DNA from 2 places in the Cupriavidus sp. KK10 genome. Region 2 is predicted to be linked to the other one. Evidence: riboswitches for the same ligand, from Rfam matches in the RefSeq annotation. Region 2 holds a riboswitch; the other holds the start of a gene.
What was found. A riboswitch is a leader RNA that binds a small molecule or an ion and turns the genes downstream of it on or off. The one in region 2 is predicted to bind glycine.
Positions count from the first base shown of each region.

Region 1 (15,014 bases), 2.2 Mb from region 2:
CTTCGCGGGCCTGTACGTCACCTTGACGTCAAAGGTCAGGAAGCTGCTGGTGCCGCCGAAGGTGTCGGGATTGACGTCGGAATTGTCGAGCGTATTGTACTGCCGCCCCGAATAGGTCATGGCCAGCGTGCCGGCCCAGGCCGGCGTGATGCGATAGGTTCCCATCAGGTTGGCCCGCCACTTGGGGATGCGGTAGAAGTACTTGCCCACCGAGGCCGGGTTGTTGGCGTTCTCAAGCGTCTTCGAATGGTTGTAGGCCCCGCTGGCCGACAGGTCAAAGCCGCTGACGAACACATCGCGCGCGTCATAGGCCAGCTCGATGCCGCGGGTGCGCACGCGGTCGACGTTCTGGAAACTGGTGACAGTCGGGAATACCGTGGTGTTGGTCTGGCTGACCAGGGCATCGCGGATATCGTCCTCATACACCGAGACCCGGAAGTACGACGAATCCAACGTGCGCTCGAAGGTCAAGTCCTTCGAGAACGACCGCTCTGGCCGCAGGTTGGGATCGATGTTGATCAGCGCGGTCCCGGTGATGCGGCCCTGGAACAGCTCGCTGACAGTCGGGTAGCGATAGGCCTGGCCCAGCGACAACCGGCCCAGCCAGTCCTGCCCGAAGGCCTTCTCCAGCGCCAGCTTGGGCGACCAGTTGGATTCGCTGCGCACCGGGTAGCCGATATCCGCGCCGGGCTGGCTGCGGCTGCCGTCATAGGCACGCCAGTGTTCGTAGCGCAAGCCGGGGATCAGCTTCCAGTCCTCGGCAAAGTACCAGGCGTCCTGCGCATACAGCGCCTGGGTCTCGGTCTTGCCGGCAAAGGCGTTGTTGAAGGCGGTGATGGTGGCCGCCTGCCAGTCCGAGGTGTTGTAGGTGGTGTTGCTCAGCCGGTAGTTGTCGTAGTGATAGCCGAACGTGACCCAGTGCCCGCCCTGCAGCTGCTGCGGGCGGTAGTCGGCCTTCAGGTCGAGCGTGCGCCAGCCGGTGCCGTCGCCATAGGTCACCGTGCCCGGCCCGCTGCCAACGGTGTTGGCGCTGCGGCTGATGTCCTTGCTGACGTCGAACAGCGACGCCACGCCCGAGAAATTCCAGCCGGTCTCGTTGCGCGTGCGCAGCGACAGGCCATAGAGCCAGCGCGCGTCCTCGCCATTGCTCGGGGCAAAGGCGTTGGCGGGAATCACATACTCGTAGCCGCCGATATTCACTGGACCGTTCGACACCACGTTGCCACTGGCATCGCGCAGGTAGCTGCCCGTGGCGCTGGAGCGGTCCTGTTGCCAGTAGGCGGCAGTGAACTGCGCCTGCAGGGTATTGGTGATGTCGTAGCCAAGCTTGAGCTTGAGCTGGTCCTGCACGGTATGCGTGACGCCCTCGCTGTTCACGCCCATCACCACGCGGTCGCGGCCGGTCTGGTCCTGGTCGAAGTGGGCGCCGGTGACCGGCTTGTCGGCGGAAGTGGCACGGGCCGTGGAGCGCGCCGCGGTATAGAAGCTCAGCGGCTGGCTCTTGCTGTCCTGCCGGTCCACGCTGACCAGCCACGAGAACGGGCCGACGCGGTCGCCCACATAGGCGTTGGCGTGGACCCCGTTGAAGTTGTCGTGCGTGCCGTACAGGCTGAAGCGCTGCGTGAACAGCTGCACGCTGGCATCGCCCTCGAACTTCTCCGGCGTGCGCGTGGTGATCAGCACCGTCGCACCCAGCGAGTTGCCGGGATACAGCGCCGAATACGGGCCGTACAGCACACCCATGCGCTCGATCTCAGCGCTGTTGACCAGCGACCAGCGCGGCGGGAAGCTGAAGTCCGATCCCAGCAGGTTGGACAGCAGCAGGCCGTCCGCATAGACCAGCCCCCGCGCCGACTGGCGCGAACTGGTGCTGCGCACCGAGATGATCGAGTTCATATCGCCGATGAAGCGCTTGCGTACGGCGAGGTTGGGCGCGTATTTGAGGGCGTCTTCCGTGTTCACCACATTGAAGTCGGCCATGCGGCGGCTGCTGATGCCGTAGGCCGGCGAGGGCGTGTTGGGCGGTATGGCCGGCGTCTCGCCGCGCTCCGACTTGGCCGAGACCACCACCTCCTGCAGCGGCTCGAGCGCGTCCACCACCTGGGCGGCGGCGACGGCGGGGCCCATCAGTACCGCCGAAACGGCCAGTGCAATGCGATTTTTCTTCACTGGAAAGCCTTGTTGTCGTCTTTTTTTTTGGCTCACTCCACCTGAGCGCAGCATACGGCGCTTCTCCCCGAGAGCGAGCGCTGACATTTTATGGGGCATGGGGACGCAGGCCGATGCGACATAGCGACGCGGGCGGCAGGCCGCCTAAGTGTTAACCCGCATATCCAACGTCGGACCTTGTCACTACATTGCCCCGATTGGCGTCAAGCCAATGTGATGCAGGGAGAGACTATCGCGGCGCCCGCCGCGCACAGCGCCGAAGGAGCAACCGCCCCGGAAACTCTCAGGCAAAAGGACCGGCATCACCAGTCAGTGCACTCTGAAGAATGCCGGACGCTATCGTCCGCCGGCATACCGAAGGAGCAAGCGTACCCCGCCCTGGCGGCCGGGTGTCGTGAATCTCTCAGGTCCAGAACAGAGGGGGCGTCCGCCACGCATATTGCGTCCGGGCTCCCACCATCGACGTTCCTGGAACCTGCAGATCATGAAATCAATCGCTGTCATCGGCGGTGGCATCACGGGTGTCACCACGGCCTACGCGCTGGCCCGGCGCGGATTCTCCGTCACGCTGTTCGAGCGGCACCGCTATGCCGCCATGGAGACCTCGTTCGCCAACGGCGGCCAGTTGTCGGCCTCCAACGCCGAGGTCTGGACCCACTGGTCGACCATCGTCAAGGGCATGAAATGGATGCTGCGCAACGACGCCCCGCTGCTACTCAATCCCCGGCCCAGCTGGCACAAGCTGTCCTGGTTCGCCGAGTTCATCGCCGCGATCCCCCACTACCGCCGTAACACCATCGAGACCGCGCGCCTGGCCATCGCCGCGCGTGAGCACCTGTTCGACTGGGCGGCGCAGGAAGGCATCGATTTCGACCTGAAGAAGGAAGGCATCCTCCATATCTACCGCGACAAGGCCGGCTTCGACCATGCCGGCCGGGTCTCAGCGCTGCTGGCGCAGGGCGGGCTGGAGCGCCGCGCCGTGACGCCCGAGGAGATGCGCGCGATCGAGCCGACGCTGGCCGGGTCCTACTATGGCGGCTATTTCACCGAGAGCGATTCCACCGGCGACATCCACAAGTTCACCAGCGGCCTGGCCGCGGCCATCGATCGGCTAGGCGTGCGCTGCCTGTACGGCCAGGACGTGCGGGCGGTGAAGACCGACGGCAGGCGCGCCACCGTGACCGTTCAGGACGGCGCCGACACGGCCAGCTCCACCTTCGACGGCGCCGTGATCTGCGCCGGCACCGCCAGCCGCGCACTGGCTGCGGGGCTGGGCGACCGCGTCAACATCTATCCGGTCAAGGGCTATTCGATCACGGTCAACCTGACCGATGAAGCCAGCCGCGCCGCGGCACCGGTGGTGAGCCTGCTCGACGACGAAACCAAGCTGGTCACCAGCCGCCTGGGCGACGACCGCTTCCGCGTGGCCGGCACTGCCGAGTTCAATGGCTACAACCGCGATATCCGCGCCGACCGCATCCGCCCGCTGGTGGAATGGGTGCAGCAGTGCTTCCCCGGCGTCAGCACGCGCAGCGTGGTGCCTTGGGCCGGGCTGCGGCCGATGATGCCGGATATGCTGCCGCGTGTGGGGCGCGGGCGGACGGCATGCATCTTCTACAACACCGGGCACGGGCACCTGGGGTGGACCTTGTCGGCGGTGACTGCGGATATGGTGGCGGGGATTGTCTACCAGCATCTCGGCGCGAAGCTGGCAGTCGCGCCGGGTGCGTCGCTGGCATTGGCCAAGGCCTGAGCCTGAACTTGCAGATGTTTTCCCCCCTCTCCCATTTAGGGGAGAGGGGAGAGAACTAGGGGCATGGACGGGTTTCGCCTCATTCGGGTCCGCGCCCCAAACTCCCCACAATCCCCTTGCGGAAAGTCAGCACGCACACGATGAAGATGATGCCCGTCACCATCGACACCGATTCACCGAACCCGTTGAACCAGTCGATGCCCGTCACCGCCGCAAGGTAGCCGCCCAGTTCGCCAAGCTTGTTCTCCAGCGCGATCACAACAAACGCGCCGATAATCGGCCCGGTGAGCGTGCCGAGGCCCCCCAGCAGCGTCATCAAGATCACCATGCCGGACATCGACCAGTGCACGTCGCTGAGCGTCTCGAAGCCCAGCACCAGTGCCTTGACCGAGCCGGCCAGCCCCGACAGCGCCGCCGACAGCACGAAGGCGGTCAGCTTGAAGTGGTCGACGTCATAGCCAAGCGACACCGCGCGCGGCTCGTTCTCCTTGATCGCCTTCAGGATCTGCCCGAACGGCGAATGCACCGTGCGCACGATCAGCGCAAAGGCGGCCACGATGATCGCCAGCGCCACGTAGTACAGCGTCAGGTCGTCCGACAGCGGCAGCACCCCGAACAGCTTGCCGCGCGGGATGCCCTGCAGGCCGTCCTCGCCGCCGGTGAACGGCGCTTGCAGGCAGATAAAGAACAGCATCTGCGCCAGCGCCAGCGTGATCATCGAGAAGTAGATGCCCTGCCGGCGGATGGCCAGCGAGCCCACCACGTAGCCGATCAGCGCGCCCGCAGCGGTGCCCAGGATCAGGCCGATTTCCGGGGTCACGCCCCAGACCTTCAAGGCATGGCCGGCGGCATAGCCAGCGCCGCCGAAGAAGGCCGCATGGCCGAACGACAGCAGCCCGGTATAGCCGATCAGCAGGTTGAAGGCGCACGCAAACAGCGCGAAGCACAGCACCTTGAGCACGAACACCGGATACGCACCGGCCAGTGGCGCGGCCAGCAGGCACGCCAGCACCACGCCGTATATCACCTGCTTTGGCAGGCGCCCCGCCACCTGCTGCTGCCGTACGCCGATTGCGGCGATAGATTGTCCGCTCATCACTTCTCCTTTCCGAACAGCCCTGCCGGGCGCAACAACAGCACCACCACCATGATGACGAAGACAACGGTGGAAGATGCTTCCGGGTACAACACCTTGGCCAGCCCTTCGATCACGCCCAGCCCCAAGCCGGTCAGGATCGCACCCATGATCGAGCCCATGCCGCCGATCACCACCACCGCGAACACGACGATGATTAGGTTCTGGCCCATCAGCGGCGATACCTGCATGACCGGCGCGGCCAGCACCCCGGCAAACGCGGCCAGCGCCACGCCGAAGCCATAGGTCAGCGTCACCATCCGCGGCACGTTGACGCCGAACGCCTCGACCACCTTGGCGTTCTCGGTGCCAGCGCGCAGGTAGGCGCCCAGCCTGGTCTTCTCGATCACGTACCACGTCGACAGGCAGACCGCCAGCGATGCCCCAACCACCCACACGCGGTAATTGGGCAAGCGCATGAAGCCGAGGTCGGAGGCGCCCTGCAGCGCCTCGGGCGGTCCATAGGGCAGCCCGGACACGCCATAAACCGAGCGGAAGATGCCTTCGACCACCAGCGTAATGCCCAGCGTCAGCAGCAGGCCGTAGATATGGTCGAGCTTGTAGATCCAGCGCAGCATGGTCTTCTCGATCACCACGCCCAGCGCGGCCACCACCAGCGGCGACAGCAGCAGCATCGCCCAGTAGCTGAGCCCCGCATAGGTCATGCCGGCCCACGCCAGCACCGCGCCCAGCATGAAGAGCGCACCGTGCGCGAAGTTGATGACGCTCAGCAGCCCGAAGATCACCGCCAGGCCCAGGCTCAGCATGGCGTAGAAGGCGCCGTTGACGAGCCCGAGCAACAGCTGCGACAGCAGCGCCGGGAGCGGGATTTCAAACAGATTCATGAGTCGCTCCTTATACGCCCAGCAGTTCGTGCAGCACCGGCATCTTGGCCTGCAGCTCATTGGCCGCGAAGCGCTCGACGATGCTGCCGTGCTCCATCACGTAGAAGCGGTCCGCCAGCGGCGCGGCAAAGCGGAAATTCTGCTCCACCATCACCACCGTGTACCCCTTCTGCTTGAGCATCAGGATCATGCGCGCAAGCGCCTGCACGATCACCGGTGCCAATCCTTCCGAGATTTCATCGAGCAGCAGCAGGTTGGCGCCGGTGCGCAGGATGCGCCCGACCGCCAGCATCTGCTGCTCGCCGCCGGAAAGACGCGTGCCCTGGCTCTGGCGGCGCTCCTTCAGGTTCGGGAACATCTCGTAGATATCGGTCTCGCTCATGCCCTTGCTGGTGTCGGCGCCCTTCAGCACCGGCGGCAGCATCAGGTTCTCTTCGCATGAGAGGCTGGAGAAGATCGCCCGTTCTTCGGGGCAATAGCCAATGCCGTAGTGCGCGATCTTGTGCGTGGGCAGGCTGATGGTCTCGTGGCCATTGACCTTGATCGAGCCCTTGCGCGTGCCGGTCAGTCCCATGATCGCGCGCAGCGTGGTGGTGCGGCCAGCGCCGTTGCGGCCCAGCAGCGTGACCACTTCGCCGCGGTTCACGGTGAGGTCAACGCCATGCAGGATGTGCGATTCGCCGTACCAGGCGTGCAGGTCCCTGATCTCGAGCGCGGGTGTGTTGGATGTCGTCATCTCATTGGTCTCCCGTCTCAGTGCGCGCCCTGCAGGTCCGCGTCGACGGTGCCCATGTAGGCCTCCGTCACGCGCGGATCCTTCGAGACTTCCGCATACGGCCCTTCGGCCAGGATCGCGCCACGCTGCAGCACGGTGATCTTGTCGGCGATCGACGAGACCACGCTCATGTTGTGCTCCACCATCAGGATGGTGCGGCCCGCCGAAACCTTCTTGATCAGCTGCGTGACGCGGTCCACGTCTTCGTGGCCCATGCCCTGCGTGGGTTCGTCGAGCAGCATCAGCTCGGGCTCCATTGCCAGCGTGGTGGCAATCTCCAGCGCGCGCTTGCGGCCGTATGGAAGGTTCACCGTCAGCGTCTGCGCGAACTCGGTCAGGCCGACCTGTTCGAGCAGCTCCATGGCGCGGTCATTGAGCACGTCCAGCGAGCGCTCGCTGCGCCAGAACTGGTACGCCGTGCCGAGCTGCCGCTGCAGCCCGATGCGCACGTTCTCCATCACCGTCAGGTGCGGAAATACCGCCGAGATCTGGAACGAACGGATCACGCCGCGCCGCGCGATCTGCGCGGGCTTTTCACGGGTGATGTCGATGCCGTTGAAAAGGATGGTGCCGGTGGTCGGCTCCAGGAACTTGGTGAGCAGGTTGAAGCAAGTCGTCTTGCCGGCGCCGTTGGGCCCGATCAAGGCATGGATCGACCCGCGGCGTACCCGCAGGTTGACGTCGCTCACCGCGGTAAAGCCGCGGAAGGCCTTGCCGAGGTTGCGGGTCTCTAGTATCAGGTCGTGGTGCATGGCCGTGACTCCGTGGCGCTGCCGTGGCAGTGGGGATGGCGCGGCATGCTCAGCCCGCCACGGGCAGCGCAGCGACCGCGTAGGCGTGGCGCAGCGTGCGCCCCAGCGCCGGGTCTTCCAGCTCGATCTCGAAGCGCTCGGCCGGGCGGATGCCGCCGATCGCGGGCAGTGTTCCGCACAGCATCGCAGAGCCTTCCCCGAACTCGCCGCCATGGCCGCAGAAGCGCTGCAGCAGGTCCGCCGGGGAGCGCATGGCGGTCACCGGGCCTTCCTGGTACAGCACGCGCTCGCCGTCGATGGTGGCGTAGGAGCGCAGCACCAGTTGGTCCCAGTGGCCTTCCACCTCGGAAAGGCGCCACAAGGCCGATGCACAGGGCTTCTCGCACATCTGCTTGGACACGGTGATGCCGTAGGTCTCGGCTTCGCGGTCGGTATGGTCCGAGGCAATGCCCACCAGGATGTCATCGCCGTCCCGGACCAGCAGGAACTCGGCTTCGCCGCTGCTGGCCTCGCCGCTGACCTGGATCTCCGGGGCCGGCCCCAGGCGTTGCGCAGCCACACGGTAGAACACCGGGGTATAGGGCGGGCGCTTGACGCCCAGTTCTTCCAGTTCCCGGATGTGGGCTTCCATGGCTTCGACGTCGCGGCCGGTCCAGCCCGCCACGATGAGCTGGTGGATGGTGACGGTGCGTTGCGACTTGCCCTGGCGGCTGTCGAGTTCAAAGGTAAGGGTCTTCATGATCGGTTGCTCTCTGCAATGGGGTGGAGCGCCGGCTGGAATGCCGACCTCGGTGAGGGATATGGGCTTACTTCCTGACCAGCGGGCAGGCGCTGGCGCTGAGCGGGCGGAACGCCTCGCTCGCGGGGATCACGGTCTTGATCTTGTAGTAGTCCCACGGCCGCTTCGACTCCTGCGGCCGCTTCACTTCGACCAGGTACATGTCGTGCACCATCAGGCCATCGGCGCGGATCGTGCCGTTCTTCGCGAAGAAGTCATTGACCGGGGTCTCTCGCATGCGCGCCAGCACGGCATCGCTGTCGTCGGTGCGCGCGGCCTGGATCGCTTTCAGATAGTGAGTGGTCGACGAGTACACGCCGGCATGCACAAGCGTTGGCATGCGTCCGGTCTTCTCGAAGAAGCGCTGCGACCAGGCGCGCGTGGCGTCGTCGCGATCCCAGTAGAACGATGTCGTCAGCGTCATGCCCTGCGCGGCTTGCAGCCCCAGGCTGTGGATGTCGCTGATAAACATGTGCAGCCCGGCCAGTTTCTGCTTGCCCGCGGTGTTGATGCCGAAGTCGGCAGCGGTCTTGATCGCATTGACCGTGTCGGCGCCTGCGTTGGCCAGCCCGATCACCTTTGCGCCCGAGGACTGTCCCTGCAGCAGGTAGGACGACAGGTCGGCGGAGTTGATCGGATGCCTGGCCTTGCCCTTCAGGGTGCCGCCGACACTGGACAGCGCCTCGGTGCCGTCCTTCTCCAGCGACGCGCCCAGGGCGTAGTCGACCGTCAGGAAGTACCAGCTGTTGTCGCCGCGCCGGGCCAGCGTCTTGACCGTGTTGGCGGCAAAGGCGTACGTATCGTACGAATACTGGATGGTGTAGGGCGAGCAGTCTTCATTGCTCAGGCGCGTGGTGCCGGCACCGCTGGCGATGACGATCTTGTGCTTGAGCTTTCCCAGGTTGGACACGGCCAGCGCGACCGAGGACGGCAGCGCGTCCTGGATCACGTCGACCTTCTGGTTGTCGAGCCAGCCGCGCGCCAGCGTGGCGGCGACGTCGGTCTTGTTCTGATGGTCGGCGCTGACCACCTGGATGGGGGCGCCCAGCACCTTGCCGCCGAAATCGTCCACGGCCATCTGCGCGGCCACCACCGAGCCCTTGCCGCCGATGTCGGAGAAGATCGACGACATGTCGGTCAGCACACCGATCTTGACCACGCCGTCGCTGATGGGGGCCGGGTCGACTGCGGAAGCAGTCGCCGCGAACAGGGTGGCGCAGGCCAGTACGGCGGCGCCGGTACGGATATCAGGCATTGTTGTCTCCACTGTAGTTATGGGTACTTCTGTAGTGCTGCGGGGGCTCAGCCCCGCTCGTGCCTCAATGCCGCCTCGATGCCCATGCCGATGGCCAGCAGCCTGCGGTCGGACAGGTGGCGCCCGAACAGCATCAGTCCCACCGGTGCGTCGCCCAGGCGATGGCACGGGACCGACAGCGCGCACAGGTCGAGCATGTTGGCGATGGCCGGGTTGCGCAGCAGCAGCCGGTTGGTGCTGAAGAAGGCTTCGTCGTCGTCCAGGTTCGCGATGCGCGGCGCCACGACCGGCACGGTGGGCAGGACCACGGCGTCGAAGCCCGCCAGCTCGGCATCGGCCTGCCGGCACAGCTCGCCCCTGCGCTGCAGCATGCGCAGGTAGTCGGCGGCACGCTGCCCGTCAGCCAGCCGGATGCGCGACAGCACGCGCGGGTCATAGCGATCGGCCTGCTCAGCCAGCAAGCTGCCGTGCCAGGCACTGGCTTCCGCTGCGACCAGGCCGCCGTTCGCGCCGATGCCGGCCAGCTGGTCCCAGCTGTCGAAGCTCACGTCCTGCAGCAGCGCGCCCGCCGCGGACAGCCGGCGCAGCGTGCGGCTGAAGACCTCGGCCACCTCGTCCGACATGCCTTCCAGCACCAGCCCGCTGGGCACCGCCAGGCGCAGCCCGGCCAGCGGCGCCGGCCCCGCGGGCGGCGCCTCGCCTGCCATCACGGCATCAATGGCGGCGCAGCACGCCACGGTGTTGGCCAGGCAGCCCACCGAGTCATAGCTGGGCGACAGCGGCACCGTGCCCTGCAGCGGCACGCGCCGCGCCGTGGGCTTGAAGCCAGCGATGCCGCACAATGCCGCCGGGATCCGGCACGAACCGCCGGTGTCCGAGCCGATCGCCGCCAGGGCCATGCCGTCGGTCACCGACACCGCAGCGCCTGACGACGAGCCGCCCGGAATGCGGCCGGCTTGCCGGTCGTAGGGATTGCGTGGGGTGCCGTAGTGCGGATTGATGCCGACGCCCGAGTAGGCGAACTCGGTCATATTGGTGCGTCCGACAAACACCGCCCCCGCCGCACGCAAGCGCGCGATGGCCGGCGCGTCGGCACTGGCCGCACGCTCCGGCAGCACACGTGCGCCGGCGCGGGTCACGTCGCCCTGCACGTCGAACAGGTCCTTGACGGATACCGGCACGCCCGCCAGCGGCCCGACCACGCCTTGCTCGCGCAGCATGTCGCTGGCCTGGGCCTGCTTGCGCGCCGCCATGCTCACGCCATGCGGGAATACGCGAGCGCCTTCGCTGCCGGGATTGCAGATACGTTCGACGCATGACGCCAGCAAGGACAGCGCGTTGGCACTGCCCGCGGCAAGCTGGCGCTGCGCGGTTGCGATGGTCGCTTCCATGATCAGGCCGGGTCGTAGTAGTGGATCTCCAGCAGCATGCAGCCGCCGTCGGACTTGAACGGGCCGTGGAAGGCGCCGGGCGGGCGGCAGGCGTAGGTGTTGGGGACGAAGGCTTCGCCGCCCTTGCCATTGGCGTCGTTGCCGACAGTCAGGTCGCCGCTGAGCAGGTAGACCTCTTCCCAGTACTCATGCACGAAGGGCGAGGTGGTGAACACGCCGGGCTGGAAGCGCAGCAGGCGCGTACGGCTGCCGCTGCGGCCGTTCTCGTCCAGCGAGCCGGACAGGATCTTCTGCTGGATGCCCGACGGATAGCCGTGGGGGACCTCCCAGCCGGACTCCAGGTCCAGGGTGTGGAACTCGTCGTGAAGTTTGGTGATTGCCATGTCGATCTCCGTGTTCGATGCGGGAATTGGGAAAGGTGCGGGAAGTCAGGCGGCCTGCGGCAGCTTGGCCAGTTCGCTTTCGAGGGAATAGCTGCCGAGCATGTTGTCGACCAGGCCGGATGCGTTCTGCCAGTCGTAGGTGCGATAGGCATGGCCCTTGGTGACGAAGGTGGCGCCGGCATAGAACATCTCGTACTGGTTGTGGCGCGACGCAAACTCGGAGCCGACCGCGTCCCAGGCGAGTTTGAAGAACTTGACGCGCTCTTCCGGGCTGCACACCGGCGACTTCTGCGTCTTGGCGATGATCCCGGCGAGGGACGGATTGGCGAAATCCTCGATGCTCGACGGCAGCATGATCATGCCGCCGCCGGCCAGCTCGCGCAGCGTGGCCAGCACCTTGCCGTAGAGCTGCTGGGTCACCACCTGCGAGCCGTACAGCATGCTGCGGTCCGGCACGAAGTAGCCGTGCTTGCCGACCTGGCCCTTGGCTTCCATCCCGTAGACCCAGGCCTCGACCATGCCCGCCTCTGCGGCCAGCTGGCCCAGCATTTCCCTGACCTGCGGGAAGCTGCTGGTGCCGTTGATCTCGGTGATGCGGTGCGCCAGGCCCACCAGGAAGCGCAGCTTCACCATCAGCCGCACCTGGCACTGGTAGTTCTGGTAGACGTGCGCCGGCGTGGCGTGGAATTGCCTGGCGCACAAGCCCACGTCGCCCGCGACGAAGATGCGCTCCCACGGCACCTTGACGTCGTCGAAATAGAGCACCGCGTCGTTCTCGTCAAAGCGGCTGGCCAGCGGGTTGTCGAACACCGAGGTGGCATTAGCTTCATACGACTTGCGCGACATCACCTTCAGCCCCTTGGTGTTCATCGGCACCGCGAAGGACAGCGCATACATCTCGTCGCCCTCGCGCAGCGGCTGGATGCAGCTGCAGAAGACCTCGTTGGCCATGATGCCGCTGGTGGCCAGCATCTTGGCGCCGCGCACGGTGATGCCTTCCGCGTCCTGGTCGACGATGCCCACGGCCAGGTACTTGTCTTCCTGCTCGTGCGCGGACTTGGACTGGTTGGCCTGCGGGTTGACGATCACATAGGTGAGGAACAGGTCATTGTCGCGGGCATAGCGGTAGTAGTCGCGCAGCGCGCCGGCACGTGCCGGATCGGCCTGCTCGAAGACATCGATGCCCATGTACATGCCCGAGATGCAAGAGGCCACGTGGTCGGGCGAGCGGCCCATGAAGCCGTAGTGCAGCTCGGTCCAGGCTTCCAGCATCTGGCGGCGTTCGACCAGCTCGTTGTAGCTGGTCGGCAGCTCCCAGATCCGGCTGACGCGCCGGTCGGTGCCCGCTGGCTGGAAGGTCATCTTGTCGACATTGCCGGGCTGCGCCTGGAAGTCGTAGAGGTTGGCGTAGCTGCGGATCGAGTTGCGGAAGGCCGGGTGGCTGGTGACATCCGTCACCCGCTTGCCGTCCAGGTACACCTCACGCCCATCGCGCAGCATGACAATGTGCTGATTACCGGTCTTGATCATGTCGTTCTCCTGTGCTGACTGTCTGTTCTTGTGGATTCAGGCGGCGGCCGGGCTGTCTTCCAGTGCCCGGTACTTGCCGCCAAAGAAGATGAGGGGCCGGCCGTCCTGGCGGGCCTGGTGACGGACCACCCGCCCGATAAAGATCACGTGGTCGCCGCCGTCGTGCATGGCATAGGGCTCGCACTCGAAGGTGGCCAGCGCGTCCGGCAGCAGCACGTGGCTGTCCTCGTTGCGCTTGCTGAAACCGATGCCTTCCCACTTGCCGGAATTGGCCCTGGCGAAGCGGTTCGAGATATCCTGCTGCGCCTCGGCCAGCACGTTGACGGCATAGCGCCGCGCGCTGCGCAGGTCGCCCAGGCTCAGGCAGCGGCGGTCCACCGAGAACAGCACCAGCGGCGGGTCCAGCGATACCGAGTTGAACGACGCCACCGTGATGCCGACCGGCAGCCCTTCTTCGCGCGGCGCGGTAATCACGGCAACGCCTGTTGCAAACATCGCCAACGCATTCCTGAAGCGGCGGTGCGCTTCTGCGTCCGCTTCGGCGTCCGCTTTGACGCCCTGACCAACAGATGACTCAGCCATCACGACTCCTACACAAGTGTTCTCATCCAACCGGTTATTTTGTTTATTTACCTTTGTAACTTAGGTTTTATTGAATGCTATAAAACAACGCCATTCAAGTTGGTGGAAACCCTAGAGTGCGGAGCCGGACAGCCTCCCGAGGAGACTCAATGAAGTCCGGAAACCGTTGCCGGACAAGGTTTTCCGGCTAGCGGACAGGTATCGCCACGCGGCCGGAATTGCAGCTGTCCGCGCGTCAAGCAACCCTACCGGCAGCATGGCACCGCCGCGAACGGCCGCTACCCGGTGCTAGACTCGGCCCCACTTTCCTTGACCACCGGGTACGCTTTGCCCACGGTCGTCCCCACATCCGCCTCCAGGAATGAGCGCTATGCAATCCGAGCCGAAGACCCTTCCGATCTACATGGACTACAGCGCGACGACACCGGTCGCCCCCCAGGTCGTCGAGAAGATGGTTCCCTACCTGCACCAGCAGTTCGGCAACCCCGCATCGCGCAGCCATTACTACGGCTGGCAGGCGGAAGAGGCGGTCGAGGCCGCGCGCGCGCATGTGGCGGCGCTGCTGAATGCGGACCCGCGCGAGATCATCTGGACCTCCGGCGCCACCGAGGGCAACAACCTGGCGATCAAGGGCGCGGCGCATTTCTATCGCGGCAAGGGCAACCACATCATCACCGTCAAAACCGAGCACAAGGCCGTGCTCGATACCTGCCGCGAGCTGGAACGGCAGGGCTTCGAGGTGACCTATCTCGACGTCGGCACCGACGGCCTGGTCGACCTTGACGCGCTGCGCGCGGCCATGCGGCCGGACACCATCCTGGTGTCGGTGATGATGGTCAACAATGAGATCGGCGTGATCCAGCCAGTCGCGCAGATCGGCGAGCTCTGCCGCGCTGCGGGCGTGGTGTTCCATTGCGATGCGGTGCAGGCCGCCGGCAAGATCGCCATCGACCTGGAAGCGCTGAAGATCGACCTGCTCACCGTGACGGCGCACAAGGTCTATGGCCCCAAGGGCGTCGGCGCGCTCTACGTGCGGCGCAAGCCGCGCATCCGCATCGAGGCGCAGATCCACGGCGGCGGGCATGAGCGCGGCATGCGCTCAGGCACCCTGCCGACGCACCAGATCGTGGGCATGGGCGAGGCCTTCAGGCTGGCAAAGCTGGAACTTGCGGAGGAAGCGCGCCGCGTGGGCGCGTTGCGCGACCGGCTGCTGGCGGGGCTGTCGCGGCTGGACGAGGTCTACGTCAACGGCAGCCTGGCGCACCGTATCCCGCACAACCTGAACATCAGCTTCAACTATGTCGAAGGCGAATCGCTGATCATGGGCATCAAGGACGTGGCGGTGTCGTCGGGCTCGGCCTGCACCTCGGCCTCGCTGGAGCCCTCGTTCGTGCTGCGGGCGCTGGGCCGCAGCGACGAGCTGGCGCATAGCTCGATCCGCTTTACGCTGGGGCGCTACACCACCGAGGCAGAGGTGGACGAAGTCATCCGGCAGGTCAGCGAGACCGTTACCCGCCTGCGTGAACTGAGCCCGCTATGGGAGATGCACCAGGAAGGCATCGATGTCGGCACGGTGCAGTGGGCCGCGCACTAGACTTTCTGCCGGCGCGCCTGCAGGTGTTCGAGATCCAGCGCGGCGCGATCGCCGTTGGCGACCAGCCGGTCG
Region 1 covers NZ_CP073677.1:4,278,096-4,293,109, reverse strand. Annotated here, with positions in the region: gene KB879_RS20015 (TonB-dependent receptor) at 1-2,223, opposite strand, end outside; glycine riboswitch at 2,380-2,478, shown strand; glycine riboswitch at 2,479-2,597, shown strand; gene KB879_RS20010 (D-amino acid dehydrogenase) at 2,609-3,922, shown strand; gene KB879_RS20005 (branched-chain amino acid ABC transporter permease) at 4,002-5,018, opposite strand; gene KB879_RS20000 (branched-chain amino acid ABC transporter permease) at 5,018-5,902, opposite strand; gene KB879_RS19995 (ABC transporter ATP-binding protein) at 5,913-6,638, opposite strand; gene KB879_RS19990 (ABC transporter ATP-binding protein) at 6,656-7,429, opposite strand; gene KB879_RS19985 (DUF2848 domain-containing protein) at 7,479-8,168, opposite strand; gene KB879_RS19980 (ABC transporter substrate-binding protein) at 8,236-9,462, opposite strand; gene KB879_RS19975 (amidase) at 9,510-10,853, opposite strand; gene KB879_RS19970 (cupin domain-containing protein) at 10,856-11,236, opposite strand; gene KB879_RS19965 (4-hydroxyphenylacetate 3-hydroxylase family protein) at 11,282-12,766, opposite strand; gene KB879_RS19960 (flavin reductase family protein) at 12,803-13,348, opposite strand; gene KB879_RS19955 (IscS subfamily cysteine desulfurase) at 13,719-14,942, shown strand; gene KB879_RS19950 (MarR family winged helix-turn-helix transcriptional regulator) at 14,939-15,014, opposite strand, start outside.
Region 1: it holds a riboswitch for glycine, as region 2 does, so the genes downstream of both, KB879_RS20010 (D-amino acid dehydrogenase) here and gcvT (glycine cleavage system aminomethyltransferase GcvT) in region 2, are expected to answer to the same signal.

Region 2 (15,014 bases):
CGTCGCGGTCGACCAGCTGGCGCAGCGTGGTGTTCAGGCGCCAGTCGCCGAAGCGCACCTCATGCCCGGAAGGCGCCGCGCCCTGGCGCGCGTCGGCGCCGTGGCCACGGATACGGCGCAGCACGGTGTGGATGCGCGCCACCAGTTCGCGCATCTCGAAGGGCTTGGTCACGTAGTCGTCTGCGCCAACTTCCAGCCCGACCACGCGGTCGGCCAACTCAGCGCGCGCGGTCAGCATGATGACCGCGACTTCGGTGCGCGCGCGCAGTTCGCGACACAGCGCCAGGCCGTTTTCGCCGGGCAGCGACAGGTCAAGGATCACCAGGTCGTAGCGCGTGGCGGCCATCGCCTGCCGCATCTCGGCACCGCCCTCGACGCCATCGGCCTGCATACCAAAGGTGGACAGGTAGTCGGCCAGCATGGCACGGATCTGGGGATCGTCGTCGACGATCAGCAGGCGGACGGGAAGCGTGGGGGTGAATTCCATAAGCGAAGGGATCGGCATATACCGGCAGCAAGTGCCGGTGCCGGGGGCATGCGGTGCCCAACTTTACCAGCCCGCGATGCCCCCACTATGCCGGCTTTGTATCAGCCCTGATACGCAGTCTTGCCGGCCAGCCATGCTTTGTACGGGATTGCAGTACGGGCCTGACCAAGTGCTCAAGCATTGGCATGCGGCCTTCCCTAGCATGGACCGGCATTGACCCGAGCCAACCGCGGGCATCGCGCGGCACGTTGCCACGACGGTGTCTGCCATCACAGGAGAACGCCATGCCATTTCCGCCGACCCGCCTGCGCACCGCCGCTTCCCTGCTGGCGCTGTGCACCGCGTGCCTGCTGGCCACGCCGGCCAGCGCGCTGCAATCCGGCCCGCCGCCGACAGGGGCGATGCCGCCACCGCCCTCCGCGCCGGCATCCGCCGAGTCGCTGGGACTCAGTGCCGCGCAGGCCAAGCTCTGGCAGGCCGCACGCAGCGCCACTCGCGAAGCCGAGGCCCATGCACTGGAACTGCACGCGCGCCTGCTGCGCGAGACGGCCGACGAAACCCCCGACGCACCGCTGCGGCCGCGCGCGCAGGCCATGGACCGACTGCACGATGCGCTGGAGCAGGACCGCCGCGCGGTGCGCGAACGCTGGCTGGCGCTGGACGACAGCCTCGACCCGGCCCAGCGCCGGCGCCTGCGCGCCGCGCCCGAAGCCGCGCGCTGGATGGGCTTGCCGCCCGCGGGCGCGATGATGATGCCGCCGGGCGGACCGCAGCGGTAGGTTCGCGGCCGCGGCAAAAAAACGCCCCCGCACGCTCGCGCGCCGGGGGCCGAATAACAGGGAAGTTCCGAACGAGACGTCCGGCGCAGCAGGCAGACCGGGCGGGCCTGCCGCGGCGCCACCCGCGCACACGGCGCGAGCAGCACAGCCGCCATACTAGGGACGCCTGCGCCCGGCGTCTTGTCAGCCTGGTAGGCCTTTGTATCGGGACTGTAGCGCCCGTTCAGCCCGGGGCCGTCTTGCCGCCGGTTCCCAGCAGTGCCTTGAGCGCGCCGAGCCGGTCCTTGGGGCTCATCGCCGGGGTTTCATCGACTGGCGCAGGCGCTTCCTCCAGCTTCATCTCGCCGATAAAGCGCGAAGGCTGGCACGAGTAGGTCTCGCGCGCGCGCTTGCGCTTCTTGCACCAGCTGACATGCAGGCTGCGCTGCGCGCGGGTGATGCCGACATACATCAGCCGCCGCTCTTCCTCGATCTTTTCGTCGCTCATGTCCTCGTCTTCGCGGCAGTGCGGCAGGATGCCCTCTTCCACGCCGACCAGGAACACGTGCGGATATTCCAGCCCTTTGGACGCATGCAGCGTGGACAGCCGCACCGCGTCGGGGTCTTCCTCGCGGCCTTCCAGCATGCTCATCAGCGCCACGGTTTGGGTCAGTTCGAGCAGGTTCTTGCCTTCGCTGCCGAAGCCGTCGGCATTGTCGAAGCCGGTGGCTTCCTCGCCCTCGGCGCCTTCTGGCTTGGTGCCCTTGCGCTTGAGCCAGTCCAGGAATTCCAGCGTGTTAGTCCAGCGCGACTGCGCCTGCCGTTCGTCGAAGCTGTCGTACAGGTAGGCCTCGTAGTGGATGCCTTCCATCAGGTCGTCCAGCACCACGGTGGCCGGATCCTTGGCCGCGCGGTCGGCCAGCCGCACCATCGATTCGCAGAATATGCGCAACGGCTCCAGCTGGCGCGGCTGCAGCTTGCCTTCGATGCCGCCCATCATCGCGGCCTCGAACAGCGACACCTTGGCCTGGCCAGCAAAGGTGCCCAGCGCTTCCAGCGTGGTGTTGCCCACGCCGCGGCGCGGCGTGGTGATGGCGCGGATAAAGGCGGGATCGTCGTCGGGGTTGGCAATCAGGCGCAGGTAGGCGCAGATGTCCTTGATCTCGGCCTTGTCGAAGAAGCTCTGGCCGCCCGACAGTACATAGGGAATGCGCTCGCGCCGCAGGATCTGCTCGAACAGCCGCGCCTGGTGGTTGCCGCGATAGAGGATGGCGTAGTCGCGGAACTGCGCGCGGCGCTCGAACTTGTGCGCGGACAGGCGGAACACCACCGACTCGGCCTCGTGCTCCTCGTCGTTCATCGGGTGGATGGCGATGGGGTCGCCCATGCCGTGCTCGCTCCACAGCTTCTTGTCGAACAGCTTGGGGTTGTTGGCGATGACCGCGTTGGCCGCTTCCAGGATGCGCACGGTGGAGCGGTAGTTCTGCTCCAGCTTGATCACCTTCAGGTCCGGGAAATCGGTCTGCAGCCCGCGCAGGTTGTCCAGCGTGGCGCCGCGCCAGCCATAGATGGCCTGGTCGTCGTCGCCCACCGCGGTAAAGGCCGGCGCGCGCAGGTGCGAGCCACCCGCCAGCAGTTTCAGCAACTGGTACTGGCAGGCGTTGGTGTCCTGGTATTCGTCGACCAGAAAGTAGCGCAGGCGGTTCTGCCACTTGAGTTGCACGGCTTCATTGCGCGCGAACAGCTCGGCAGGCAGGCGGATCAGGTCGTCGAAATCCACCGCCTGGTAGGCGTGCAGCGTGGCCACGTAGTTGCGGTAGACCAGCGCGGCCTGGTGCTCGTCGGCATTGGCGGCCTGCGCGATCGCTGCCTCCGGATCGACCATGCCGTTCTTCCACAGCGAGATCGTGCCCTGTACGCCGCGGATCAGCTTCTTGTCGGTGGTGCCCAGCTGCTCCTGGATCAGGCCGAAGCAATCATCCGAATCCATGATCGAAAACTGCGGCTTCAGGCCCACGTGCTCGGCCTCCATGCGCAGGATTTGCACCCCGAGCGAGTGGAAGGTACAGACCGTCAGCTGCTTGAGCGGGATGCGCTTGCCCTCGCGCGTGGTCTTGCCCTCCATCAGCTTGCCGATACGCTCCTGCATCTCCTTGGCGGCCTTGTTGGTAAAGGTGACGGCGGCGATATGGCGCGGCTCGAAACCCTTGTCCTCGATCAAATGCGCGATCTTCTGCGTGATCACCCGGGTCTTGCCGGAGCCCGCCCCGGCCAGCACCAGGCAAGGGCCGTCCAGGTAGCGGACGGCTTCAGATTGGGCGGGGTTCAGGCCATGGGTCATGCGAGGGATGCGGTTGGAGGCGGGGAAATCAGCAGGAACAGCGGAAGGCCAGGCGGGACACGCCGGCACCCCAAAAACGGGCTCGGCGGCAAAGCTGACGATGTTAACACGCTGGCCGCGGCAGGTCAGTCAGCGCAAACCGCGTTGACAGGGCCGGTTGTGTCACTGGCGTAACACTTCGTAAAGGCCGGAGCCAATCGCGCAACGCAACGCTCTAACTGATATGTCCCCCCGGCCTGCGCGGCAGGGGTGACATGCTTGAATCATCACACCGGAGCCAATAATGAAAACCCTGCAGACTTTGACCAAGGTGACCCTGATCGGCGCGACCGTCGCGGCCTTTGCCGGTTGCGCGGACATGACCCCGAAGCAGCGTAATACCGCCATTGGCGCGGGCGCGGGTGCCGTGGGCGGCGCCATCCTCACCGAAGGCAGTGCGCTGGGTACGCTGGGTGGCGCGGCCGTGGGCGGCGTGATCGGTAACGTTGTCACCGACGACAAGAAGAAGTAAGCCAGACCCGCAGCGACAGGTACGGCAGGCTCCCTGGCCGGTTTGACAAAGGCCGGGGCCTCCCGTACATTGCGCGCATCCGACCGGGAGAGCGCGCATCGCCTGCGCCGCCGAAGGGGTATCACCCGAAAACTCTCAGGCACCACGGACCGATCGGATCGGCATGCAATATGCACACGATGCATGCCGCACTCTGGAGAGCGGCACCCGCCATTCGTGGCGAGCGTGCCCACCGAAGGGGCGCACGAGGATGGGGTCCTGCAGGATCCGCCTTGTAATCTCTCAGGTATCGAGGACAGAGGGGTCATCCGCCGCAGCGGATTGCTACGCCACATTCAGGCGCGGCGAGCGTTGCGGCGGATGGCCCTTTTTTGTTTTCGCCAACCGAGATTGCCCCCGAGGATTCCATGACGCTCCAGGCCACGCCCCTCAACGCCATCCACCGCGCCCTCGGCGCCCGCATGGTTGATTTCGGCGGCTGGGACATGCCGGTCAACTACGGCTCCCAGATCGAAGAACACAATGCCGTGCGCACCGACGCCGGCATGTTCGACGTGTCGCACATGTGCGTGGTCGACCTCACCGGCGCCAATACCCGCAGCTTCCTGCGCGGCCTGCTGGCCAACAATGTCGACAAGCTGCAGACCCCGGGCAAGGCGCTCTACTCCTGCATGCTGGATGAGAAAGGCGGCGTGATCGACGACCTGATCGTCTACTTTTTTGCCGAGGACCGCTTCCGCCTGGTCGTCAACGCCAGCACCGCGCTGGGCGACATCGAATGGATCCGCGCGCGCAATGCCGCCACCGGCAGCGATGTGACCATCACGCCGCGCCGTGAAGATGTTGCGCCTGCAGGCGTGCAGCCTCTGGCCATCGTCGCCGTGCAGGGGCCCAACGCCCGCACCACGGTGTGGAGCACCTTCCCCTCGACCCAGCCGTCGGACACGCTCAAGCCCTTCAACGCCGCCGTGGTCCAGGACCCGGCCATCGGCGAGATCATGGTGGCCCGCACCGGCTACACCGGCGAAGACGGCTTCGAGCTGGTGGTGCCGGCCGAAAACGTTGCCGCCGTCTGGGAAAAGCTGAACGCCGCCGGCGTGCGTCCGGCGGGCCTGGGCGCGCGCGACACCCTGCGCCTGGAAGCCGGCATGAACCTGTACGGCCAGGACATGGATATCAACACCTCGCCGCTGGATGCGGGCCTGGCCTGGACGGTGGACCTGCAGAGCGAGCGCGATTTCACCGGCAAGGCGGCACTGGGCGCGGCCGGTTCGCGCCAGCAATTCCTCGGGCTGATCCTGCGTGACAAAGGCGGCGTCCTGCGCGCCCACCAGAAAGTGATCACCCCGGCCGGTGACGGTGAAATCACCAGCGGCACCTTCAGCCCGTCGCTGTCGCAGTCCATCGCCTTTGCCCGCCTGCCGAAGGATGTCGCCGTGGGCGATACCGTGCAGGTGGAGATCCGCGACCGCAAACTCAACGCGACTGTGGTTAAACTGCCGTTTGTGCGTAATGGCAAGGCACTCGTGAGCTGAGGCTCATACCAACGGTCGCCCTCGCCTGCCGGCGCTTGCCGGGCAGGCATCACCCAACAAGAAACAGATCTGTATCCGGAGAACCTCCATGAATTTCCCCGCTGACCTCAAGTACACCGAGTCGCATGAGTGGGTACGCGTCGAAGCCGACGGCACGCTCACCATCGGCATCACCGACCACGCGCAGGACGCGCTGGGCGACATCGTCTTCCTGGAACTGCCCGAAGTGGGCAAGTCGGTCGGTGCCGGCGACGCGCTGGCAGTGGTCGAATCGGTAAAGGCCGCTTCTGACATCTACGCCCCGGTGGCCGGCGAAGTGATCGCCGTCAACGAGGCCGCCACGGCCGCGCCGGAAAGCGTCAATGCCGACGCCTTCGACGCGTGGCTGTTCAAGCTCAAGCCGGCCAACGGCGACGACGTCAACGGCCTGATGTCGGCCGACGCCTACAAGGCCAGCGTCGGCGCCTGACGCCGGCGGCGCCGGTCCAACGATGGACCGGCCACTGCAGACTGACGCGCGCCGTCCCGGCTGACCACCGGCCGGCGCGCACCCCACGAGGTTCTTGCCAATGAACGCCCCGCTTCCCATGAACGCCGCCCAAGTAACCCGGCCCACGCTGGCCGAACTGGAGGCGCGCGACGCCTTCGCCGCCCGCCATATCGGCCCCGATACTCCCGAACAGCAGCACATGCTGAAGGTGCTCGGCTATGACAACCGCGCCGCGCTGATCGACGCCGTCATCCCCGCCGCTATCCGCCGCCGCGACGGCATGCCGATGGGCGAGTTCACCGAGCCGCTGAGCGAGGAAGCCGCGCTGGCAAAGCTGCGCGGCCTGGCAGGCAGGAACAAGGTGCTGAAGAGCTTTATCGGCCAGGGCTACTACAACACCGTCACGCCCGGCGTCATCCTGCGCAATATCTTCGAGAACCCGGCCTGGTACACCGCCTACACGCCTTACCAGCCGGAAATCTCGCAGGGCCGCCTGGAAGCGATGCTGAACTTCCAGCAGATGGTCACCGACCTGACCGGCCTGGACATCGCCAATGCGTCGATGCTGGATGAAGGCACTGCCGCGGCCGAAGCCATGACACTGCTGCAGCGCGTGAACAAGCACGACTCGAACACCTTCTACGTGGCCGACGACGTGCTGCCGCAGACGCTGGAAGTGGTACGCACGCGCGCGCTGCCGATGGGCATCGAGGTCAAGGTCGGCCCCGCCGCCGAGGCCGCCGCGGCCAACGCCTTCGGCGTGCTGCTGCAGTACCCGGGCGTGAACGGCGACGTCAACGACTACGGCGCCATCGCCGATGCCGTGCACGCGGCCGGCGGCCTGGTGGTGGCTGCCGCCGACCTGCTGGCGCTGACGCTGATCGCCGCACCCGGCGAATGGGGTGCCGACGTGGCCGTGGGCAACTCGCAGCGCTTCGGCGTGCCGCTGGGCTTCGGCGGCCCGCACGCCGGCTATATGGCGGTGAAGGACGCCTTCAAGCGCTCGATGCCGGGCCGCCTGGTGGGCGTGACCATCGATGCGCAGGGCAACAAGGCCTATCGCCTGGCCCTGCAGACGCGCGAGCAGCATATCCGCCGCGAGAAGGCCACCTCGAACATCTGTACCGCGCAGGTGCTGCTGGCCGTGATGGCCTCGATGTATGCCGTCTACCACGGCCCGCAGGGCCTGAAGCGCATCGCGCAGCGCGTGCACCGCCTGACCGCGACGCTGGCCGCCGGCCTGCAGGCGCTGGGCTTCGCGCGCACCAACGCCAGCTTCTTTGACACGCTGACGCTGGAAACCGGCTTCAACACCGATGCGATCCATGCCGCGGCCACCGCGCGCGGCATCAACCTGCGCCATATCAGCGCCACGCGCGTCGGCATCTCGCTGGACGAGACCGCCAGCCGCGCCGACGTGGTCGCGCTGTGGGAAGTGTTCACGCAAGGCAAGCCGCTGCCCGCCGAACTGGACTTCGACAAGCTCGAGGCCGTCGCGCAGGACGCCTTCCCGGCGGCACTGGCACGCGCCAGCGAATACCTGACCCACCCGGTCTTCAACACGCACCACGCCGAGCACGAGATGCTGCGCTACCTGCGCATGCTGGCCGACAAGGACCTGGCGCTGGACCGCACCATGATCCCGCTGGGCTCGTGCACGATGAAGCTGAACGCCACCAGCGAGATGATCCCGGTGACGTGGCCCGAGTTCAGCCAGATCCACCCGTTCGCGCCTCTGGACCAGACCGTGGGCTACCGCGAGATGATCGACCAGCTCGAGGCCATGCTGTGTGCCGCCACCGGCTACGCCGCGGTCAGCCTGCAGCCCAACGCCGGCTCGCAGGGCGAGTACGCGGGCCTGCTGATCATCCACGCCTACCACGCCAGCCGCGGCGAGAGCCATCGCGACATCTGCCTGATCCCGTCGTCGGCGCACGGCACCAACCCGGCGTCGGCGCAGATGGCCGGCATGAAGGTGGTGGTGGTGGCCTGCGATGAGGACGGCAACGTCGACCTGCAGGACCTGGCGAAGAAGGCCGAGCAGCACAGCAAGAACCTGGCGGCTATCATGATCACCTACCCGTCGACGCACGGCGTGTTCGAGCAGGGCGTGCAGCAGATCTGCGAGATCGTGCACCAGCACGGCGGCCAGGTTTATGTCGACGGCGCCAACATGAACGCGATGGTCGGCACCGCCGCGCCGGGCCAGTTCGGCGGCGACGTCTCCCACCTGAACCTGCACAAGACTTTTTGCATCCCGCACGGCGGCGGCGGCCCGGGCGTGGGCCCGGTCGCGGTCGGTGCGCACCTGGCGGACTTCCTGCCCAACCAGGACAGCGTCGGCTACCGCCGTGACGACCGCGGCATCGGCGGCGTGTCGGCGGCGCCGTTCGGCTCGGCCAGCATCCTGCCGATCTCGTGGATGTATATCGCAATGATGGGTTCGGCCGGCCTCACCGCCGCCACCGAGAACGCAATCCTGGCGGCCAACTACGTGGCCAAGCGCCTGGCGCCGTACTACCCGGTGCTGTACACCGGCCAGCACGACCTGGTCGCGCACGAGTGCATCCTGGACCTGCGCCCGCTGCAGAAGGACACCGGCATCAGCAATGAAGACGTGGCCAAGCGCCTGATGGACTACGGCTTCCACGCCCCGACCATGAGCTTCCCGGTGCCGGGCACGCTGATGATCGAGCCGACCGAGAGCGAGGCACTGCACGAGCTGGACCGCTTTATCGACGCGATGATCGCGATCCGCCAGGAAATCGGCCGCGTTGCCGACGGCACCTTCGACCGCGACGACAACCCGCTCAAGCACGCGCCGCACACCGCCGCGGTCGTGACCGCCGATGAGTGGACCCACAAGTACACGCGCGAGGAAGCCGCGTACCCGGTGGCATCGCTGCGCACGCAGAAGTACTGGCCCCCGGTCGGCCGTGCCGACAACGTGTACGGCGACCGCAACCTGTTCTGCGCCTGCGTGCCGGTCAGCGACTACGTGGTCGACTGAGCTTCAGACGGGCCGCCCGCGGCACTGGGCGCCCGCCAAAGCGCTATGCTCGATATGAAGGGCGCCGCGCCGTGCGGCGCCCGTTCTGAGCGAAGGCTGCAAAACGACAAGAGCCCTGCGCGGGCCATCGACATCCTGGAGACTTCCCGTGGCAGTCAGCGTTTTCGATCTGTTCAAGGTGGGTATCGGCCCGTCGAGCTCGCATACCGTGGGCCCGATGCGCGCGGCCCTGATGTTTGCGCAGGGGCTTGAGCGCGATGGCCTGCTGCCGCAGGTGGCCAGCGCGCGCGTGGAGTTGTACGGTTCGCTTGGCGCCACCGGCAAGGGCCACGGCACCGACAAGGGCGTGATCCTCGGCCTGATGGGCGAGGCGCCCGACACCATCGACCCCGATACGATCGACACGCGCCTGGCCGCGCTGCGCGCGAGCCGCGAGCTGTCCTTGCTGGGCAAGCATATTGTGCCCTTCGTCGAGAAGGAGCACATCGCCTTCTACCGGCGCGAGGCCATGGCCGAGCATCCCAACGGCATGAAGTTCCATGCCTTCGACGCCAGCGGTGCATCGCTGCGCGAGGCGCGCTACCTGTCGGTCGGCGGCGGCTTCGTCGTGACCGCGGGCGCACCCAATACACAGGTGCTCAATGCCGCGCAGCAGCTGCCGCACCCGTTCCGCAGCGGCAAGGACATGCTCGAGATGGCCAGCGCCAGCGGCAAGAGCATCGCGCGGCTGATGATGGAGAACGAGCTGACCTGGCGCAGCGAGGCGGAAGTCACCAGCGGCCTGCTGCATATCTGGGACGTGATGCAGGCGTGCGTCGCGCGCGGCTGCCGCACCGACGGCGAGCTGCCGGGGCCGTTCAGGGTCAAGCGCCGTGCGCCCGAGCTGTTCCGCAGCCTGACCGAGCGCGCCGAGCGCACGCTGTCGGACCCGCTCTCAGTGATGGACTGGGTCAACCTGTACGCCATTGCCGTCAATGAAGAGAACGCCGCCGGCGGGCGCGTGGTCACGGCACCTACCAACGGCGCGGCCGGCATCATCCCCGCGGTGCTGCACTACTACGACCGCTTCGTGCCGGGCGCCAACAAGCAAGGCGTGGTCGACTTCCTGCTGACCGCGGGTGCGATCGGGCTGCTGTACAAGCTCAATGCGTCGATCTCCGGCGCCGAGGTCGGCTGCCAGGGCGAAGTCGGCGTGGCCTGCTCGATGGCCGCCGGCGCGCTGGCGGCGGTACAGGGCGGCAGCCCGGCGCAGGTCGAGAACGCTGCCGAGATCGGCATGGAGCACAATCTCGGCCTTACCTGCGACCCCGTTGGCGGACTGGTGCAGATCCCATGCATCGAGCGCAACGCGATGGCCTCGGTCAAGGCGGTCAATGCGGCACGCATGGCGCTGCGCGGCGACGGCACCCACTATGTCTCGCTCGATTCGGTCATCAAGACCATGCGCGAGACCGGGGCCGACATGAAGACGAAGTACAAGGAGACGGCGCGGGGTGGGTTGGCGGTGAATATCGTGGAGTGCTGACAACCCCTGCTGCTAGTGCCCAACGGCATGGCGCGGCGTATCATGGCGGCGTTCCCCGATGGCAAAAGAAGAGGACCGCCATGCAGACCTTCCACCAGTTGTTCGACGAAACCTCGTCCACCTTCACCTACCTGCTGATCGATGCCGCCACGGGGGACGCGCTGCTGATCGACCCGGTCGACCACCAGCTCGAACGCGACATGGCGCTGCTGCAAGACACCGGCGCGCACCTCGCGTGGGTCGTCGAGACCCACGCCCATGCCGACCACATCACCTCGGCAGGCCACCTTGCGCTGCAGACCGGCGCGCACACGGCGGCGCCGTCCGGCTGCGATATCAAGCCCGCCCAGAAGCAGCTGATCGACGGCGACACTGTCGCCTTCGGCAAGCAGGTGCTGCGCGCCATCCATACGCCAGGGCATACCGCCGGCAGCATGAGCTACCTGTGGGAAGAGCCTACGCCCGACGGCATCGTACGCCGCGTCTTCACCGGTGATGCCCTGCTGATCGACGGCTGCGGCCGCACCGACTTCCAGTCGGGCGACGCCGGCACGCTCTACGACAGCCTGACCAGAAAGCTGTTTGCGCTGCCCGACGACACGCAGGTCTACCCGGCCCACGACTACAAGGGCCGCACCTCGTCCACCATCGGCCAGGAGCGCGCCCACAACAGCCGCGTCGCCGGCCGCACGCGCGAAGAGTTCATCGAGATGATGCGCAACCTGAACCTGCCGCGCCCGAAGCTGATCGATGTCGCCGTGCCGGCCAACCAGCGCCTGGGCCTGCGCGACGGCGAAAGCGTGCCGCACGGCGCCTGAGGTTTTCCTAACGCTAGGAGTCTTTGCATGTCCACATACACCGCAGAGGTCCTGTGGCAACGCGACGGGCAGGATTTCGCCGGCAACCGCTACAGCCGCAGGCATGTGCTGCGCTTTGACGGCGGCGCGGAAGTCCCGGGATCGTCGTCGCCCCATGTGGTGCCATTGCCGATGTCGGATGCGAGCGCGGTCGATCCCGAGGAGATGTTCATTGCCTCGCTGTCCAGCTGCCACATGCTGTGGTTCCTGTCGCTGGCGGCGAAGCAGCGCTTCGTCGTCGACCGCTACCTCGATGCGGCCACTGGTGTGATGGCAAGGAACGCCGACGGGCAGATGGCGATGACCGTGGTAACGCTGCGCCCGCAGGTGACGTTTGGCGGCGAGCGCGAGCCCACGCGTGAAGAGCTCGATGCCCTGCACCACGCCGCGCATGACGCCTGCTTTATCGCCAACTCGGTCAGGACCGAGGTGCGCTGCGAACCGGTGTTCGCCGGCGCCTGAGCGCGTTGCCATGCCTGCCATCGTCCCGGCACCGGCGCCAGCGCGGCTGGTGTCGCCGCGGACTGGATCGGTCCGTCGCGGGGTGCTGCGCTGGCTCGGCGCGGGACTAGTCCTGCTTGCCGGAATCAGCATGCTGCAGGATCACTTCCTCTACTTCCCGGACAAGGCGTCGGTCGATGACATGGTCTCGCCCGGGCTGCGCGCCTGGCCGGGGCCACAGGACTTTCGCGGACTGGTCGCGGAGCCGGCCGGCCCGGCGCGCGCCACCGCCATGGTCTTTCATGGCAATGCCGGGCACGCCGGGCATCGCGACTACTACGCCAGCGCGCTGACGAAGCTGGGCCTTCGCGTGATCCTGGCCGAGTACCCGGCCTACGGCCCTCGCACCGGCACGCTGGGTGAGCGCAGCTTCGTGGCAGACGCGGAACAATCCATCGCGCTGGCCCGGCGCCAGTTCGGCGGCCCGCTGCTGCTGATCGGCGAGTCGCTGGGCGCGGGCGTGGCCGCAGCGGCCGCGGCGCGCCAGCGCGAGAGCGTCGCCGGCGTGCTGCTGATCACGCCGTGGGACAAGCTTGCGCATATAGCCTCGCATCACTATCCCTGGCTACCGGCCGGCTGGGTGCTGCGCGACCGCTACGACAGCGCGGCCAGCCTGGAAGGCTTCGGCCGCCCGGTGATGGTCGCGGTCGCGGAACGCGACACCATCGTACCGGCACGCTTCGGCCAGGCGCTCTATGCGTCGCTGGGCGAACCCCGGCGGCTGGCGGTGATCGGCGGCGCCGGGCATAACGACTGGACCGGGCATGTCGACACGGCCTGGTGGCAGGAAGCGGTCGCGTTCCTGCTGTCCCCGCCACCCACCACAAACAAATAACATCAGGCCGTCAAAACGCTGATTTGACATACCCCTGCGGGCCGCAAATACTGGCCTTCACAGAACGGCTCGCCACTTGCGCACCGGTCGGTGCATCCAGCGCCGCGTAGCCGACACCCGTGGGGGAAGATCATCATGAAGCAATGCCCGCATCGCAAGCTGTACCGTGGCCTCGGCGTACTGGCGGCGGCCATCGCGCTGACCCCGGCGCTGATCCCGGCCCAGGCCATGGCGCAGAACAAGCCTATGGCCTATCCGGCCAAGGGCCAGAGCCAGCAACAGCAGGCCAGCGACGACGGCGCCTGCTACAGCTGGGCCAAGCAGCAGACCGGCGTGGATCCGGCACAGGCCGCCAACGCCCCACCGCCGGCCCAGGCACAGAGCGGCCAGCGGGTACGGGGTGCCGCGGGCGGCGCCGCGGCGGGTGCTGTGGTGGGCGCGATGGCAGGCGATGCCGGCAAGGGTGCGGCGGTCGGCGCTGCAGCGGGTACGGTGGGGGGCGGCGTGGCGCACCGGCAGTCGCGCCGCCAGGCGAACGCGGCCAACCAGCAGGCGGCGGCCAATACCAGCCAGGCGATGGGCTCGTACTACCAGGCTTGGGGCGCCTGCATGCAGGGGCGCGGCTACAGCGTCAAATAAGACAGGGGGCAGCCCGGCGCAGGCTCAGGCAGCCCACCGGTCACACGCCTTGCGCACCGTTTCACGCTGGCTGCGCGCATCGGCATCGACCTGGCGCAGCCACTCGGCATCGCCGTCGCGGCGCTCGGCCAGCGCGCGGATATTGGCGAGCGCCTCCAGCGAGCCGAGTGCCTCGGCGTGCGGCACCAGCGCGTCGCAGATCGACAGGATATGGTCGGCGATCGGCATTCGCGTCAGTTCGTTGGGATGCACGTACTCCCCCTCCAGCCCGAAACGGCAGGCCTGGAAGCGGTTGAAGGTGTACACCAGGTAATCGTCTTCCTGCGGCATGAAGGGACGCGACAGCAGCAGGTAACGCGCCAGCATCTGGATATAGGCGGCGATATCGCAGGCGCGCTGCACCGTCAGCGGCGTGTCCATCACGCGGACCTCGATGGTGCCGAACTCCGGCTTGGGCCGGATATCCCAGTAGAAGTCCTTCATGCTCTCGATCACGCCGGTATTGCGCATTTTCTCGAAATACGCGGTGAAGGCGTCCCACGTCAGCAGGAACGGCGCACGCCCGCTCATCGGGAAGGCCGCGACCGAATTCAGCCGCGCCGAGGCAAAGCCGGTATCCACGCCCTGCACATAGGGCGAGGATGCCGCCAGCGCCACAAAGTGCGGCACATAGCGGCCGATGGCGTGCAGCAGGAACAGCGATTCGTCGGCGCTGGGGCAGCCGATATGCACATGCTGGCCGAACACGGTGAACTGCTTGGCCAGGTAGCCGTACAGCTCGGAGATGTACTGGTAGCGCGGCGAATCCGAGATGGTACGGTCGGCCCACTGCTGGAACGGGTGGGTGCCGCCGCCGGCAATGCCCAGGTTCAGCGAGCGCGAGGCCGCCACCATCAGGTCGCGCATCACGGTCAGTTCTTCCAGCGCCTGCTGGTAGCTGTGGCAGATCCCCGTGCTGATCTCGATCATGGACGGGCTGATCTCCGGCTTGATGTCGCCGGCATGCTCGGCGCCCTTGAGCGCGCGCAGCAGGTCGGGCGCGAATGGCGCCAGGTCATAGTCATGCCGGTTGACGAGCTGCAGTTCCAGCTCCACGCCGAAAGTCAGCGCTTCTGAGTGCTTGAACGGTTCGAGCGACATCAGCGCCCTCCTCCATTGGCCCGGATGTCGACGCGGACTTCGCCTGCGTAGCGCAGCGCCCAGGCCGCGATCACCGGACCGAAAAGTTGTTCGATGGCCAGCGCGCATAGGATGATGGCCGCCAGTGGCTGGCCGGTACCGGGGTAGAGGCGCGCCACGTCATGCATCAGCAGGAATGCCAGGCCCGACATCGGCGCCAGCGCCAGCCCCAGGGCCATGCACTGGCGCAGGCTCAGGCCCGAGAACGAGCCCAGCGACACCACTCCCGCCAGCTTGGCCACATGGCGCAGCACCACCAGCGCGATGGCGTAGACGCCGCCCACGGCCCAGTCCTGTGCCGTCAGCGGCAAGCCCAGCGACACCACCATGACGATGATCAGCAGGC
Region 2 covers NZ_CP073677.1:6,510,003-6,525,016, forward strand. Annotated here, with positions in the region: gene KB879_RS30435 (response regulator) at 1-487, opposite strand, end outside; gene KB879_RS30440 (hypothetical protein) at 772-1,266, shown strand; gene KB879_RS30445 (UvrD-helicase domain-containing protein) at 1,490-3,586, opposite strand; gene KB879_RS30450 (glycine zipper 2TM domain-containing protein) at 3,870-4,097, shown strand; glycine riboswitch at 4,172-4,259, shown strand; glycine riboswitch at 4,281-4,406, shown strand; gene gcvT (glycine cleavage system aminomethyltransferase GcvT) at 4,505-5,632, shown strand; gene gcvH (glycine cleavage system protein GcvH) at 5,721-6,101, shown strand; gene gcvP (aminomethyl-transferring glycine dehydrogenase) at 6,202-9,132, shown strand; gene KB879_RS30470 (L-serine ammonia-lyase) at 9,281-10,657, shown strand; gene KB879_RS30475 (MBL fold metallo-hydrolase) at 10,738-11,475, shown strand; gene KB879_RS30480 (OsmC family protein) at 11,503-11,976, shown strand; gene KB879_RS30485 (alpha/beta hydrolase) at 11,987-12,850, shown strand; gene KB879_RS30490 (YMGG-like glycine zipper-containing protein) at 12,986-13,489, shown strand; gene KB879_RS30495 (YbdK family carboxylate-amine ligase) at 13,514-14,629, opposite strand; gene KB879_RS30500 (cation:proton antiporter) at 14,629-15,014, opposite strand, start outside.